Regions from separate parts of the Desulfovibrio sp. JC022 genome, predicted to be linked through region 2. Evidence: predicted binding sites of a transcription regulator. Region 2 holds the regulator's gene; the other holds the start of a gene.
The links. Region 2 encodes sigma-54, which starts transcription at its own class of promoters, with help from an activator protein. Its sites were predicted from a motif close to CTGGCACGGNNNNTGCTT; they were not measured.
Positions count from the first base shown of each region.

Region 1: the regulator sigma-54 is predicted to act here: its motif matches at 3,075-3,092, upstream of FMS18_RS17950 (SHOCT domain-containing protein).

Region 1 is NZ_VOPZ01000012.1:72,980-81,262, forward strand. Features, by position in the region: gene FMS18_RS17935 (glycosyltransferase family 4 protein) at 1-1,125, opposite strand, end outside; gene FMS18_RS17940 (protein phosphatase 2C domain-containing protein) at 1,295-2,101, shown strand; gene FMS18_RS17945 (hypothetical protein) at 2,105-2,575, opposite strand; gene FMS18_RS17950 (SHOCT domain-containing protein) at 2,766-3,038, opposite strand; gene FMS18_RS17955 (hypothetical protein) at 3,298-3,537, opposite strand; gene FMS18_RS17960 (spore photoproduct lyase family protein) at 3,793-4,893, opposite strand; gene FMS18_RS17965 (ParB N-terminal domain-containing protein) at 5,008-5,961, opposite strand; gene fusA (elongation factor G) at 6,164-8,227, shown strand.
Region 2 is NZ_VOPZ01000002.1:5,365-13,647, forward strand. Features, by position in the region: gene rapZ (RNase adapter RapZ) at 1-599, opposite strand, end outside; gene FMS18_RS02990 (PTS sugar transporter subunit IIA) at 697-1,146, opposite strand; gene raiA (ribosome-associated translation inhibitor RaiA) at 1,150-1,686, opposite strand; gene rpoN (RNA polymerase factor sigma-54) at 1,738-3,153, opposite strand; gene lptB (LPS export ABC transporter ATP-binding protein) at 3,473-4,195, opposite strand; gene FMS18_RS03010 (LptA/OstA family protein) at 4,355-5,980, opposite strand; gene lptC (LPS export ABC transporter periplasmic protein LptC) at 5,995-6,585, opposite strand; gene FMS18_RS03020 (HAD family hydrolase) at 6,586-7,107, opposite strand; gene kdsA (3-deoxy-8-phosphooctulonate synthase) at 7,097-7,909, opposite strand; gene FMS18_RS03030 (CTP synthase) at 7,985-8,283, opposite strand, start outside.

The DNA of each region.
Region 1 (8,283 bases), on a different contig from region 2:
CACAGCAGAAATGGCCTCCTCAAGTGCCACACTCAAGCGTTTATCAAGCTCAGGCCAATCTTCAGTCCGGGGCCTATCAATGGTCTGCAATGGAAGTAAATCAACAGTACGCACAACATCCGCAGGGCATCCGTAAAACAACTCCTTCACACCGGGCAAATCAGTGGCAATGATCATACAACCGCAAGCCAATGCTTCCAGCAACACAAGAGGAACGCCCTCAAAAAAAGAAGGCAACACAAAAATATGCGAACGCCGCATCAAATTCCCTAATTCCTGATGCGAAAGAATACCATATACTGTGACCCGCTTGCCCAATGTTGAAGCCAGATCCAGACATTCCTGCTTTTCCGGACCACTGCCCCCGCCAACTAAATGCAGATGAAACTTCTGATCACCAAGACCAGCCAGACACCGGAGCAGCCAAGGAACACCCTTGGCCCGATTGAGTTTACCCGCATACAGTATATGCACTGTGTCCTGATCCGGTTTGCAGGAGTCCGCATAAAAACATTCGCTATTAAAACCGCCGCAGATTGTTGTCACCCGCTCTTCAGGCAAGCCCAGCAATGTAGAAATTTCCCGCTTCTGCTGTCCGAAAAGAGCAATAACCCTGTCAATTCCCGACAGATCATCCAACAGTGAACGCCCCAGTTCAGGACACAAATTATGCTGGCGTAAACATGTACCGTGACACGTAGCGACGAGCGGAATATGGGGAGCAGCCCTTCTTGCTGCGGCAGTAGCCATCCATAGATGATTGGAGTGAATCAAGTCCGGTGAGAAACGGTCTACAGCCTCTCCGACCACCCGCTCAAACACCTCCATATACGCCGAAATATCTTCCGCATCCAAATGAGAGCATACAGTGCTGGGATAAGGCATGACATCGCTCATCCCCACCACTTTAAATTCAAGGTCCCGATCTTCAAAACGTACAAAAAGGCAATGCTCCGGCGCAATCATCCCGGCAAGCGGCGTATCTTTCAGGTCAAACGAAGCGGGTACTCCGCAGACAAGATACGGGGAATGTCCACAGTGCAGGCTCTGCCGAATCATTTCCTGAACATATTTACCACTCCCGGTGGCATCGGGAATCTGGCTCAAAAGATGAAGAATTCTCATGGCTAAAACATAGGCAGGATTTACTATCCGGTCAACAGATCAAAGTTTACGCATGAGTTGAAAGCCTAGAACCCATCAAGATTAACAATGGAAACCTGACTGAAGAATTAAATATACCTATTTGATATGGTTTTTAATTTTCTGATACGTATTAAACAAGATGAACACAATGCAGGTCGAATCACTCATAGAACACGGAACCGGAGTCCTGAATGAAGATTATCTCCTGATGGAGGATAATATCTTCGGCGTTTTTGACGGAGCAACCAGCCTGACCCATGAAACATATGAACACGGCTATACCGGCGGCTTTCTAGCTTCAAACCTTGCAGGTGAAGAGTTCAGAAAAAACGGCGGAACCATGCAGGAACTGGCACAGCGCGCCAACCAGAAAATCCGCAAGGGCATGGCTGAACGTAACGTCAATATGTCCAGCAAAAGAAATTTATGGAGCACCGGCGCGGCAGTGGTTCGTATTAAAGAGAACAAGATGGAATGGGCGCAGATTGGAGATTGCAGGATAGTATGTATTTACGATAACGGCGATTTCGAATTTCTCTGCAAATGCCCGGATCAGGACAGGGTTACTCTGAGTATGTGGAAAGAAGTAGGCCCGTCTGCTGAATCATCCATAGGCGTTGCCCTGCATGATCAGATATCCAAAGTTCGCTGCCGCATGAATCTCGATTACGGAGTATTCAACGGAGAACCCGAAGCAATAAATTTTCTCAATACCGGGATACATGATCTTGAGGGAGTCCGTAACATCCTTTTATTCACAGACGGCCTGCTAATGCCCAATGAGAACCCTTGCGAAGAACGGGATTACAACGAACAAGTCGACTTGTTCCATAAGTCCGGCCTCAAAGGACTCCGTGACCGCATTCGCAGCATTGAAGCCACCGACCTCAATTGCTGCACCTATCCCCGGTTCAAGACTCATGATGATATTGCGGCAGTTGCTATTGGGATGTAGCCTTTACTCCACAAACGCCACACTCTTCAAAAGAGTACGCTCGCCAAAAAATTTTTCCAGCCTCTCGCGCTCTGATTCAAGGATGCGAATTTCGGACAGCCCTACCTCTTCTTTTACCCCGCCATATATTTTCAGGGCTTGGTCAATGAAGCCGGATTCCACGAAGCAGACATTCATGGCATAGGAGCGGTCATTCCACTTCATACGGATTTTTATGATCGGATTGCGAGATTCCTGATCAGTAACTAGGTTACCTGTACGCACTAAAGTATCGCGCACGTTTTTGGGCAACATGACCGCAAAACGGCTCAGGTTCTCAGAGAATGCAGGCTCAAAGGCCACGTAATAATAGGGGTCCACCTTGAGTGCGATGGATTTGCCCGGAATGTTCAGGATAAACGGATTTTCGACAAAAGCTTTGCCCAGCCCTTCCTGAAGGCGATCAATTCGAATTTTATAATCTTGTAAGGACATTGGTGTAATCCCCCTTTAATCTAGTTATTACACCAAGTTTAATCGCATATCAAACAGACAGCGAAGATAGCACAATCTTCTATGTTCCTACAAAAAAAACACTGAAACTCGCGTATGTCTAAATACGCATCGTTTCAGTGTTTCACTACGCCTTGCATCTGGCACCTTCGCAACTGTCTGGTGGTGCACCTTATTTCAATTCATCCTTCATGCGGATATATGTGTCCTCGTCTATCTCACCTGCTGCGTAACGCTTCTTCAAGACATCCTGAGCGGAAGGAGCACTAGGGCCGGTATCCGGCCTACGAAACATGCGCACGGTAAAATATATGATCAACCCGATCACTATAAGCTGCAAAATACCGCCAAAATGGAAAGGCATCCAGCCACTCATTCCATACCCGGCACCATGACCGAATCCGGGACCGCCACACCAACTGCCTAATGCACTGATAAATTCCATGTCCTCACCTCGTATATTTTGATTACGCTTCAATCAAAGCATATACCATGCCATAAAATTTAGTGTAACAACTTAGCTAGTTACAAAAACCACTACACAAATCAGTGCAATCAGATGCACAAAAGAATGACCAAAAATTGCACACCTATCTTTCTTTGCAACAAACTATGCCCCAGTGAACAAGGCATGGTATGCAAAAAATAAAAAGAAGAGAAAAACGATTAGTTCATTCAGCATAATCATTGCATATCCCTCACTACTACTTCAGGTAATCGTAAGGCTGATCATCCATAACATTAATCCCGTAACGTTTTTTCTTTACATAAAATGCCGTGGAAAACTCAGAATCATCCGCGGACTTCCTGAAAAGTCTAATAGCCGACCATATTACAGCAACTGCAAATGTCAGCTGCACAGCCAAAACCCAAACAATTGTTCCCATCATCCCATCAGAAATAAATAGGTCCATAACATTAACTGCAATATCGTATATTTCCATTTCATACCTCGTAATTTTTCTAAATAGAATTACACGCGGCATGCCAGAAACAAAAAAATGATTGATCCACGGCAATTAGAAATCAACTTAACACGCTGTTAATTTTAACTAAATTTTACTATATGCAATATATTGCACGACCTAAACAAACCATGTGCATTGTCGCTTACTATTTTGTGCAAAACAAAACCCCGCAACACAAAAATGCTGCGGGGTTTTGTTTTGAATTGCAGATATGAACTATACGAAACGAATCTAATCAGCGAAGGCCTGCTTCATAAGATGCTTACCCAGCCCGCCCAGATCTTTCGGGGTGTAACCAAAAACATCCTGCCAGTTCTCAGTGGATTCCATACAGAAATAAAGCTGTTTGCCCATGCCGTGCTTACGCAGACGATCCACAATAAATTTGAACTGGCGCAGACGCAAAGGCCGCAACAAGCGCATTTTATTATCGTTCCCAGTGATGAACTCATCGTAGATGTAGGTTGTTTCCGGGAAGTTCTGTTCAATAATCGACTTGAGATGCGGCATATGCCTGAACGATCCGAGGCTGAAATAAGCGATCTGCTCCGGCTTCACGTAATCAAAAATCATGTCAATGATTTCAGCGTATCCTTCGCGCCAGCCCTCAAAACGAATTATGGGATCAAAATGGAGACAGACCCGGAAGCCCGCTTCAGCACAGGTGCGGGCAGCTTCGAGCCGCTCCTTGAGAGTCGAAACCCCGAACTCCTCATGCTCATTGACGAACGGTGCATTGAGAGACCATGCCGGAAGCAGACGGTCGGTACGTTTGACTACATCCATCCATGAAAGGTCGATAATCTTGGACTTAAGCTCCAAAGACACATTCGGATAATCACCGAGGAACTCAATCAGATCGCGGCTGTATCCGGTTACCGCTTCAAGGGCGAGGGAATCGGTAAATTCACCTGTTCCTATACGATACCGGGTAGAAAGGTCGGCAGAAAAAGCCTTGCCCAGCTCATCAAAAAGATCATTCTGGTTAGCCCAGACTTTAAGTACATTATCCTGAAAGTAAGCCTGCAAAATACAATAAGAGCAGGCCATGGGGCAGCCCTCTCCAATGTGAATGATCCGGTACCCGCAGCAGTGATAATAGCGGGTGCCGGGGCAGAAGCGCAGAAACTTGCCCTTGTACTCTTTCAGATACAAAGACTGCTTGCCGCCAAGCTCCCCGTGAGGGAAATTATCCGGGTCCACGATCTCCACCGGGAGATCAGGCATACGCGAAATCACGCGCTCAGTAAGCGGAACTTTCTGCATACTGCGATCAATATATATTTTTTCAATTCCCTTCAGATGATCGGGAAGTATGAATTCACTACTCATTTATAACTAGCCTCCGGCGGCCCTGCCGGGGGCCTTAAACTCTTTTTGTAAAAAGGGTTTAAGAATCCCAAAAACTTTTATTAGGGCTTCGCCGTTAAATTTTATTCAAACGTCTTATTTATCACGGCCCAATTCAAATAATTCTTCCCAGCCGCTGAATTTTGAAATGGATTCAAGATCGGCCATGGCCTTATCCATCATCTCGCGATTCTTGAATCTGGTCTGGATCAGGACCTCCCCGGTCTCGAAGTTGCCCACAGGCTCAACTCGCCATTTAGTCCCGGCACAAACTTCGGAAACAATCTTGTTGTGGGTCTTCTCCAGCTCGCTCAGCCGGGGATAGCGCAATTCCTTTGCGGCCTTGCAAAAACGAGAAACCGCATCTTTAGGTGATTCGCTTTCACCTGCAGACTCAAATGCGGGCACGGAAACCAAATCAGCAATAGATTTGTTCTCACGGCGGGAGGTCTCGTACAGCCAAGTCAGAAAATTCACCGCATTAGAACGGGACCAGCTCAGCTTTTCAAAAAACCGGACCAGCGCGGCGCGGTCTGTTTCATCAAGCTTTGAAAGCACGGAAACAGCAGCCAAAGGGATATGCCCGAGCCCCAGCAATTCATCAAACTCCGGCTCAAGTTCCATCCAATCCAGCCAGAATTTCATGTCCCGGGATTTGGGCTTGAGACCGAGCAGCGGAGCCACGGTTTTGGGAAGATCGGCAGCATCCATACGGGCAGAGAAAAAACGCATTGTCACCAACTTTAAAAATTCGTCAGCGGCACGCGCGCCATTTTCTTCCAGATGTAACACCGCTTTTGAAATATCATCAGCTGCATCAATATAACGGACCAAAACATCCATTCCGAGCTTTTCAGCAGCGGCAACCCTTGCCCTGCCTGCAACGAGCAGTTTCTTGCCGGAATCTTCAACCGCCAGCACCGGAACAAGCTGCCCATGCTTTTTAAGCGAGGGAATGAGCTTCTCTACCGGTGATTCAGGATGCAAAAGCCATGGACCGGAACAATCGATATCAGCCGGAGAAAGGCTGTAAACATTAGGATTACTCAATTTATTTAACCTCCGAAAAACGGAATAAGGTCGTGCTCAATTATAGTTTATGCACGAAATTTTATTATTTATCTACGCTTGACATGTTAGGGCGGCTGTACCTATAGGGATTATTAGGAAGAATTATAAGTTGCACCTTTAGACCTGTACATGCCGGGTCAACGGTCCCGGCTGTGAACATTCAGAGAAACGGAGTTGTTGAATGTCTGAAGCTTTACAAAACCAAAGGACTTTTGCACTTGTGGGCCACGGCGGTTGTGGCAAAACCTCTACCGCCGAGATGATTCTTTTTAATGCGGGCGTCATTGACAGACTCGGCAAGATTGAGGAAGGCACCACCGCCCTCGATACCGAGCCTGAAGAAATTAAACGCCGCGGTTCCATCCAGTCCGGTTTCGCCGGATACAAGTGGAACAAAAACGACCACTATCTTATCGACACTCCGGGTGATGCAAACTTCTGCGGAGATCGCCCCTACTCTCTAGCCGCGTCCGACGGCGTTGTCTTTACCATTGACGCCGTGGACGGAGTCAAGCCCCTTTCCCGCAAAGCATGGGCAGCAGTTGAAAATGCAAACCTCCCCACAGTTATTTACATCAACAAGATGGACCGAGACCGTGCAGACTTCGATTCTGCCTTCGACAGCTTAAACTCTGCTCTCGGCATCAGCCCCGTACTGCTGCATTATCCAATCGGAATCAAGGAAAATTTCAAGGGCGTAGTGGATATGCTCTCAGGTCAGGCCTATCTGTTCGAAGAGGACGGAAAAGTCTCCAAGGGCGATATTCCCGCCGATATCGCAGATGAAATTGAAATTCTGCGCGAAACCATGATCGAAAACATCGCTGAAAGTGATGAAGATCTCATGGAAAAATACCTTGAAGAAGGTGAACTTACCCCTGAAGAAATCGCCAAAGGATTAACCGCCGGTGTAATGAACCGCAGCCTGTTCCCGGTCTGCGTTGGTGCCGCACTGGAAAACAAGGGCGGTTCCTTCCTGCTGGATATGATCCAGACCTATCTGCCCTCCCCGCTGGATCATGCCGATTGGCAGGGCGAAGACGGTGAAACCCGCAAATCTTCCGCTGACGGACCTGTGGCCTGCTTTGTATTCAAAACCATTGCTGACCCCTTTGCCGGACAGCTTACCGTCTGCCGCGTTCTCTCCGGAACCGTCAGCGGCGACATGACTCTGACCAACACCAACACCGAAGCCAAAGAAAGAATGGGCAACATCCAGCTCATGGTCGGCAAGGATCAAAAACCGCTCAAGAGCCCCGCAGGCCCCGGTGCAATCATCACCCTTGCCAAGCTCAAGGAGACCTTCACCGGCGACACCCTCTGCGATGACGCTAACAAGTTCACCCTTGAAAAGCCGCAACTTGCTCCGCAGCTGATCACCTTCGCCCTTTCCCCAGCGGAAAAAGGTGACGAAGATAAGGTCTTCCAGGCTATTCAAAAACTGCTTGCCGAAGACGTAAATCTCAGCCTTTCCCGCGATGAGGAAACCGCTGACATCCTGCTTTCCGGTATGGGCCAGAACCATATTGAAATCTCCGTAGAGAAAGCAAAACGCCGCTACAAGGCTGAAATCGTGCTCAACGCACCCAAGGTTCCCTACCGCGAAACCATCAAGGGCTTTGCTGAAGTCAACGGGCGTTTCAAGAAGCAGTCCGGTGGACGCGGACAGTTCGGCGATTGCTGGATCAAACTTGAGCCGCAGACCAAGGGCGAAGGATACGAATTCGTCAATAAAATTGTTGGCGGCGTGATTCCCAAGCAGTACATTCCCGCAGTCGACAAAGGCGTACAGGAGGCTGCTCAGAAAGGAATCCTTTCCGGTTCCCAGATTATTGATTTCAAGGTCACTCTTTACGATGGCTCCTACCATTCCGTTGACTCCTCGGAAATGGCCTTCAAAGTTGCCGGATCAATGGCTTTCAAGAAAGCCTGCGAAGAGGCCGGGGTTGCTCTGCTTGAACCGCTGATGAACGTTGTGGTCGAAGTACCTGATGAATTCATGGGCGATATCATCGGCGACCTTTCTTCCCGCCGCGGTAAGGTGCTCGGTTCCGACTCCACCGCTGGCGTAACCGAAGTTAAGGCCCACGTGCCCATGTCCGAAATCCTCAAGTACGCACCGGACCTGCGCTCCATGACCGGTGGACAGGGAACATTCACCATGGAACTGTCTCACTACGAGGAATGCCCGCCGCCCATCGCTGATAAAGTTATTGAAGAGTTCAATGCAGGTAAGGAAGAATAAAAACAGCCCCTCCATAAAGTTTGAATAATTGAGGCCGGAACGCGAGTTCCGGCCTT
Region 2 (8,283 bases):
GGATTAGGCAGAAAACGAAGATCCATAACCATATCCGCAGCAGTTGGCACATCATGCTTAAAACCAAAAGACATAACATGAACACGCAATCCACGGGTCTTCTCGCTGAGCTCGGCCCATTTTTCCTGAATCCTGCGCCGCAGATCATGAATGGAATAAGTAGTGGTATCAATGACCAGATCAGCCTGATTGCGGACTTCTCCAAGAGCTTCCTTCTCTTTTTCAAGAGCCTGCTCAAGACCGATATCTCTCGATTCAAGGGGGTGTAAACGGCGGGTGGTGGCGTATCTACGCACCAATTCCGGCAGACGTGCTTCAAGATAAAGAATACTTGGACGATACCCTTTGGAAGTTAGTTCTTCACGGGTGGCTTCCCAGTCGACACTGAATTCAAGCTGTCGCAGATCCATACCCAGCACCAGCCCACGGTAGGCATTGTCACGAGTATTGAAAAGTTCAACCAGACGCGGAAGCATCCCTGCGGGCAGTCCGTCAACACAGAAAAAACGCAGATCCTCGAAGACTTTCAGAACAGTAGATTTACCGGCACCGGAAAGCCCGGTAACAACAATCACAGGAAAGGAATCCACATCAACCACCCCAGTATCCTCCTTGTACAATAGCCCACAAACAAAATTAGCAATGACCTGAGTTCATTGCTAATCTGATTTTCATTGATTCCGTAAGATTCCGGATCTAGCCGAGACCGAGAAGTTTAAGCAAATCCTGCTTATCCCCGGTATCAATAAACGCCTGCCGGAAAGCTTCATCTTTAAGCTGCCGGGAAATCTGCGCCAGCACCTTCAAATGAGCACCGGCCCCCTGCTCGGGGGCCAGTACCATAAAGAATATCTTACATGGCTGCATGTCCAGAGATTCAAAGTCGACTCCCTCGCTGGAGCGGCCGACAACTACGACAATCTCTTCAAGACATTCCAGTTTACCGTGGGGGATGGCTATGCCATCCCCGATTCCGGTTGTTCCAAGTTTTTCACGATCATTAAGGACCTTAAGGGCATTTTCCACATCCACTTCCAGACCTGCGTCCTTGAGGGTGGAAACCATTTCTTTCAGAACTTCACTCTTATCAGAGGCCTGTAGTTCATGAACAACAAGGTCCTTCGCCAAATTATCAGTTATATTCATCAGTTAGTATCCCGGGTCAATTAAACCGAAATCGCCATTATTGCGGCGGTAGATTACATTTATAGCTTCGTTATCCGCATTGCGGAATACGAGGAATTCATGGTCGAGAGTCTGAAGCTGCTCTGCGGCTTCATCAATACTCATAGGCTTGGGAACAAAAGAGTCGGACTCGACAATTACAGGTTCCCTGTACTCTTCCTCTCCATAGCTGAGAATATCCATACGGGCAGGAGCTGCGTCCTTACGCCTGTGACTTCTCATCTTTTCATTTGCGCGGCGAAGCTGGGCTTCTAGCTTGTCCAGAACCATATCCACGGTGGAATACATGTCCTCGGACACTTCGTAAGCTGAGACATGTAAATGGTCGGAGGTAAAAACTACTTCCGCAACATGCCTGAACTTATCAACTGACAGATTCACCTGCATATCAGTATTGTCAGGGTTGCTGACGTACTTTACCAACTTGGAGAAACGGCTGTTTGCATATTCCTTAAGATGTTCGGATGCGTCGAAATTCTTAAAAGTAAATGCTACGTTCATAAAGAGCCTCCTTAGTAAGGGGTGAATATGCGTTGATTTCTCCGGACTACATTAGAATACCTTTTTCCTCTTGGATGAGGAGAGTATCCCCATTGCAGTCCTGTACTTGGCTACGGTCCTTCTGGCTATATTGACTTCCAGCTTCTCTTTGAGAATCTCAGCAATCTTCTCGTCGCTGAGGGGCTTCTTTCCGTCCTCTTCGCCGATCAACTTTTTGATCGTCGCCTTGACGGACTCGGAACCGACCTGAGATCCGTCATCCAGACCGAGAGCACTATTAAAAAAGAACTTAAGTTCATAGATTCCATGCGGAGTAGAAACATACTTATTAGTAGTGATTCGACTCACAGTGGATTCATGCATCTCGATGTCTTCCGCAACCTCCTTAAGGATAAGCGGTTTTAACTTGGTGACACCGTGGGCGAAAAATTCGCGCTGAAACCTCACTATGGATTCAAGAACTTTATATAAGGTGCGCTGCCGCTGGTACAGGCTCTTCATCAGCCATTGTGCGGAACGCATCTTGTCCTGAAAATATTCCTTATCATCTCCCTTGGTTGATGCCAACGTCTCCACATAAAAAGCATTCATCTGCAATTTAGGAAGACCGTCTTCGTTCAGAACTATGACAAAATCACCATCATATTCATAAACATAAGCATCCGGGCTGACATAGAAAGAGTCTCCACCTGAAAAACTTGCTCCGGGCAATGGATCAAGTGTCTGCATCAGATCAAGGTAACTCTTTAAATCCTCCATGCTGAGCTTGAACTTCCGAGCCAGCGGCTTGTAGCGTTTCTTCTCAAGATCATCCAGATGGTCCCGGACCAACGAGACCAGAATCGGATCATCATCAAGCTTCAATGCTTCCAGCTGGATAAGCAGACATTCCTGCGGAGTCCTTGCCGCCACGCCTACCGGATCGAAACGCTGGATGCGGTGAAGCACCTTTTCCACGTCTTCGATTTCAGCATAGCATGTTTCACATACTTCTTCCAAGTCTATCCGTAAAAAACCTCCCGAACTTAAATTACCCATAAGGCATTCGCCGATGGTCTTTTCTTCGTCGGTAAAATCAGAGAGGCTCATCTGCCAATGCAGATGCCCTTCAAGAGAAGCCGTCTTGGTCAGACGCGTTTCAAATGAAGTTCCTTCTTCATAAGATTCAGACTCGCGGGAAGCAGACTGCTTTGATGTGCTGGAGAATTCACCGAGATAGTTTTCCCACTCGGCTTCCTTGGAAATTTGTGCCTCTTCGGCCGTAGCGGTGCCTGCATCAGCATCAGCAGCGTCAGTTCTCTCCTGCGCTTCAGCTTCTTCAAGAATAGGATTCTCCATAAGCTCCTGATGGACACTATCCACCAGTTCCAGACGGGAGAGCTGCAACAACTTGATCGCCTGCTGCAACTGAGGAGTCATAACCAGCTGTTGAGTAAGCTTTAATTGTTGTCTAAGTTCCAATCCCATATATTCAGGCCACCTTATATTAGTCTCAAACTCAATTTATTTCAGTTAGTTGCACACCAAAGCAATAAAAAAAAATTTTATTAAACCTCAGCCTTGATTTGACTATGCCACATCCCATTACAAGATGCAACAAAGACCTCTGAATTATCTGATATTTAAGGATTTTTTACATACAGAATTTGTATATGAAAAAAGTGTACCAATGTTCGGGCAGACTGTAAATCAACAATGCCAAAATTAATCAAACTTTAGCCCAAAAAAGAGCCGGACTTCAAAAAATGAAGCCCGGCCTGAAAAACAAAATTAGCGTAAAAAACGACTACAAACTAAAACTATCACCCAGATAAAGCCTGCGTGCCTTGGTGTTCTTCACAATATTTTCCGGTGAACCGTTAAGGATAACCCTACCCTCGTAAACAAGATAGGCCCGGTCACAGATGGAGAGTGTTTCACGCACGTTGTGGTCAGAGATCAGAATTCCCAGCCCCATATCTTTCAGTGAAGAAATGATGTCCTGAATATCAATTACTGCGATGGGATCAATCCCCGCAAAGGGTTCGTCAAGCAGAATGAACTTCGGATTGTTAATCATGGCCCGTGCAATCTCAAGACGGCGGCGCTCACCACCGGAAAGATACATGGCCTTCTGGTCTGCCAAACGCAGAATACCCAGTTGGTCAAGCAGTTCATCCGCCCTTTTCGGCACATCTTTACCGGAAAGACCGGTATGTTCGATTATGATTTCAAGATTCTTACGCACGGAAAGTTTCTTGAAAATGGAGCTTTCCTGCGGAAGATAACTGATCCCCTGACGTGCCCGCTCATGCAGGGGCAATCTGGTTATCTGCTTTTTATTAAGATAGACATCCCCGGAAGTAGGTTTGACCACCCCCACAAGCATATAGAATGTTGTGGTTTTCCCCGCTCCGTTAGGACCAAGCAGCCCCACAACCTCGCCCTCGCGCACGGTCAGCCCAATTCCGCGGACGACCTCCTTAGGTCCGTAGCACTTGACCAGTTTCTTGGCGATAATCGAAGACATAACTTCCTTTTTGATGCGCTACGCGCTTTTGATGAAATGATTTTGCCTCCGGCAGCCCTGCCGGGGGCCTCAAACCCTTTGAAAAGGGTTTAAGAATCCCAAACTTTTTTAATAGGGCTTCGCCGCTATAAACGCTTAATCATCATTAAATCATACAGACTAAGGCGAAACATTTTTCGGAGTATAAAAAATAGCCTCAATGGGTTTGTTACCGCCGACAACTTCAGCACGATTATCTTTCAGATAAAACTTAATCTCTTCACCCTGAATATTGTTGGGACCGTCCTGCAACTCGGCATTCCCATTCATATAAATAATGGAATCGCCCACAACATAAGTCAGTTTGTCGCAATGACCTTTGCGGTTGTTCATAACCACTTTAACATTACCACCGGCAACGATCTTCTTGATCTTATCCTGCGTGTCAGTAAGAGAATCACCTTCCGGTCTCAAGTGAGCGGTAAGAGTTTCCGAGGTAAGGGTCACGTCCAAGCGCACGACCTTAACATTACCGGAAAAAGTAATCCGGTTACGGTTTTCGCTAAAAGTCATCTTGGTGGATGTAATCTTGATAGGCACTTCATCCGGCCCGCCGGGCACGCGCTTCTTCTGCGGCTTTTCTTTTTTCACAACCGGAGCTTCAGCTTTGAGGTAAGTACCGAAAACATAACCGACACGCTTCAACTCTTTATCTTTTCCGGGCTTGAAAACAGGATACCATTTACCTTCTTCCTGCCCGACACTGACGGATTCACCAAGTTCAAGTTTGTCCACGATAAGAGACTTGGCATTTGGTTCAGAACGAACATTGAGAACCGCAGTGGCATACATTATTTTAGTCTGAACCGGAGCCAGTAACATTTCGTCCATGGCTTCTTCCATGGCAGCCAACTCACCGCCCCTTTCAATTTCCTGCTTTGCCTTTTTGGCCTTCTCTGCCTTGATTTCAGCCTTACGGGCATCAATTCCGGCCATCTGGGCTTTTTCCAGATTTTTGGGATAAGGAGCAAGGAAAGGCCCCCATGCATACCCCCAGACGGGAGTATCCTTTTTGACCATGGTATCAATGCGATAGAGGGCATACATGCCGCCCTTATCAATCCCAACCTGCGCACGATGACCGGGACTGAGCAGCCCCACAGCCTTTGAAGTGGCCACAGGTTTTTCAATCACATTAATTCTGCGCACGGCATAACGGATGCGAGCATCATCATTAACAATATCAATGTCGCTCTGCTTTACAAACCCAAGAGCATCAGCTTCAGAAACAACTTTTGCGTCAGCCTTAAAAATTGCATACCAGCCGCCTTTGAGGAAGCCGACCTTAACTTTATCACCGGACTTGATCATCCCTCCGGTTGAAGACTTCACTGTCCGCTCCAGATGGTATTTAAGATCCTTGCCCACGTAACGGATATCACCCCAATCCACCAAAGGACTGTCAGGAGCAGCAGGAACAACAACCTTACGGGAAACATAGCCCACAGGTTTCATGTCCTTTTCATCAGAAGCGGGATAAACCGGATACCAATTACCCTGTGCTTTGCCGACCAGAAAACTTTCCGCCGGGGAAAGAACCCATACTACGGCCCCTTTCAAATCGGGTTTTGCGCGTACATTGGCAATAGTCCGGGCAATCTTCAACTCAGACTTTTCATAGGCATGGGCAGATGTTCCAGCCAAAATAAAAACAAGGAAGAACACCGCACAAACAATGGCGGGAGAAAGCAATGCGGATGCGGACCAGCCGCTAAACAATGAACTTTTTTCAGCTATATTAATCAAATGAATGCTCGCTTCTATTGAGGCATTACCACCATGTCCGGTGAAATCAGGGCTTCCATTCCGTCTTCAATCATTATTTCACGGGTGACAAGGTCTACCTTGACCCGATTGGAAGTGATGTAAACGGCAGGACTCTGCACTTTTACATTACCTTCAAGAAAAAGCAGGTTGTCTTTGGGTTTAAAGTCAAGGCGATCAGCCACAAGGCCCATATCACCGTAATGACCTTTAACATTATCCCAGAGCTTGAGGCCTTCACCTTTTTGACTGACCTCACCATGCAAAGCACTGACAAAGACTTCCTTGCGGTCCCGGCCAAGATAATATGTGACCCGGGGTTTGTCAGCAATGACCAGCCCTTTTTCCTGATCGTAGTCAGCACTTCCAGCCCGCAGAATCCACTCAATATCACCGCCGGTTCCCTGAATCAGCTCAATTTCCTCAGCGGAAATATCAGACTGATTTTTATTGGAAAGAAGCGGATTTTCCACAACATCACGTGCCATATGTGGAAAGGTTCCGTATTTCTTACCCAGCAGAGTTCCAGCGCAGACCCCGAAAGACAGGGATAAAATCAAAGATAAAACCAAGCCGATACGGCCCATCTAGCCTGCCCACTCTTTCCAGATTTCATTCAACTTGCCCTGAGCGTCAAGGATGAACGAAATAGCTTCACGCACAGCACCCTGACCGCCCTCGCGGCTGGAGATCCATTTGGATATTCCGAAAATTTCAGGCTGGGCATTCTTCACCGCCATAGGCAATCCCACGCGGACCATAACCGGAACATCAATCCAGTCATCGCCGACGTAGGCCACTTCTTCGTCTTTGAGTCCCTTTTCCTTAAGCAGCTTTTCATAAAAAGGCAGTTTCTCGCGCTGACCGGGATAATATTCAGTAATTCCCAGCTCGGTAACACGCTTTTCAACCGCACCGTGATTCAGTCCGGTGATTACCGCCAGCTCGATGCCCGCCTTCTGGGCAAACTTAATACCGAGGCCGTCCTGCACATTAAAACGCTTCACGACATTGCCTTCATGGTCATAGTAAAGACCACCGTCAGTAAGCACGCCGTCCACATCAAGGATGAGTAATTTAATTTTTTCAGCACGCTGCCTAGCAGACATAATCTACACTCCATGCGGCCAAAAGATCCTTAACCAAGTCTTCTGCTCGATCAAGGGGCCAGCTGTTGGGACCATCGCAAAGTGCACAATCCGGGTCGGGATGGGTTTCCATGAACACACCGGAAGCCCCCGCTGCAACAGCAGCACGGGAAAGCACAGGTACAAATTCACGCTGACCGCCGGACTTACCGTCCAAACCACCGGGAAGCTGCACTGAATGGGTGGCATCAAAAACAACCGGGCATCCCAGCTCTTTCATAATTGCCATGGAACGCATGTCCACCACAAGATTATTGTAACCGAATGAAGACCCGCGCTCGGTAAGCCAGATACGTTCATTTCCGGCTTCGCGCAGCTTATTCACCACGTGACGCATTTCATGAGGAGCAAGAAACTGGCCCTTCTTAACGTTGATGACCCGTCCGGTATTAGCGGCAGCAACAAGAAGGTCGGTCTGGCGGCAGAGAAATGCGGGAATCTGAATCACATCAGCCACTTCGCCAACAGGCGCGGCCTGATCCGGGGTATGAATGTCGGTGACAACGGGAAGACCGGTTTCGTCTTTCACCCGCTGCAACCATTTAAGCCCTTCCTCCATGCCCGGTCCCCTGAAAGAAGTAATGGAGGTCCGATTGGCCTTGTCGAAAGAGCTTTTGAAAATTACCGTCACATCAAGACGGGAAGCGATGTCTGCCAGCACTTCTGCGGCGCGCAGGGCGACATCTATGGTTTCCAGTGCGCAAGGTCCCGCCAGAATAAACGGTCCCTGCAAACTTTTCTGATATAATTCATCGGGGGTCAAAAAGACTACCCTCCAGATATAAGGTTGCCCGGAAACACGGCATAACAGCGTTCCCGGGCAATCAAAAGTTAATTTTTATTTATTGTCGCGGGCGGCCTTGATGAAATCCCTGAACAGCGGATGTGCGTTCATGGGAGTGGATTTGAATTCCGGGTGGAACTGACAACCCAGGAACCACGGATGATCGGGAACTTCCACAATCTCAACCAGAGCTTCGTCCGGGGAAAGACCACTCAGAACCAGACCGGCTTCAACGAGTTGATCCGCAAATTTTTCTTTGTTGAATTCGTAACGATGACGGTGGCGTTCCTGAATTTCAGCTTCGCCGTAAGCTGCCATTGCTTTAGTGCCTTCAACAACTTTGCAGGGGTAAG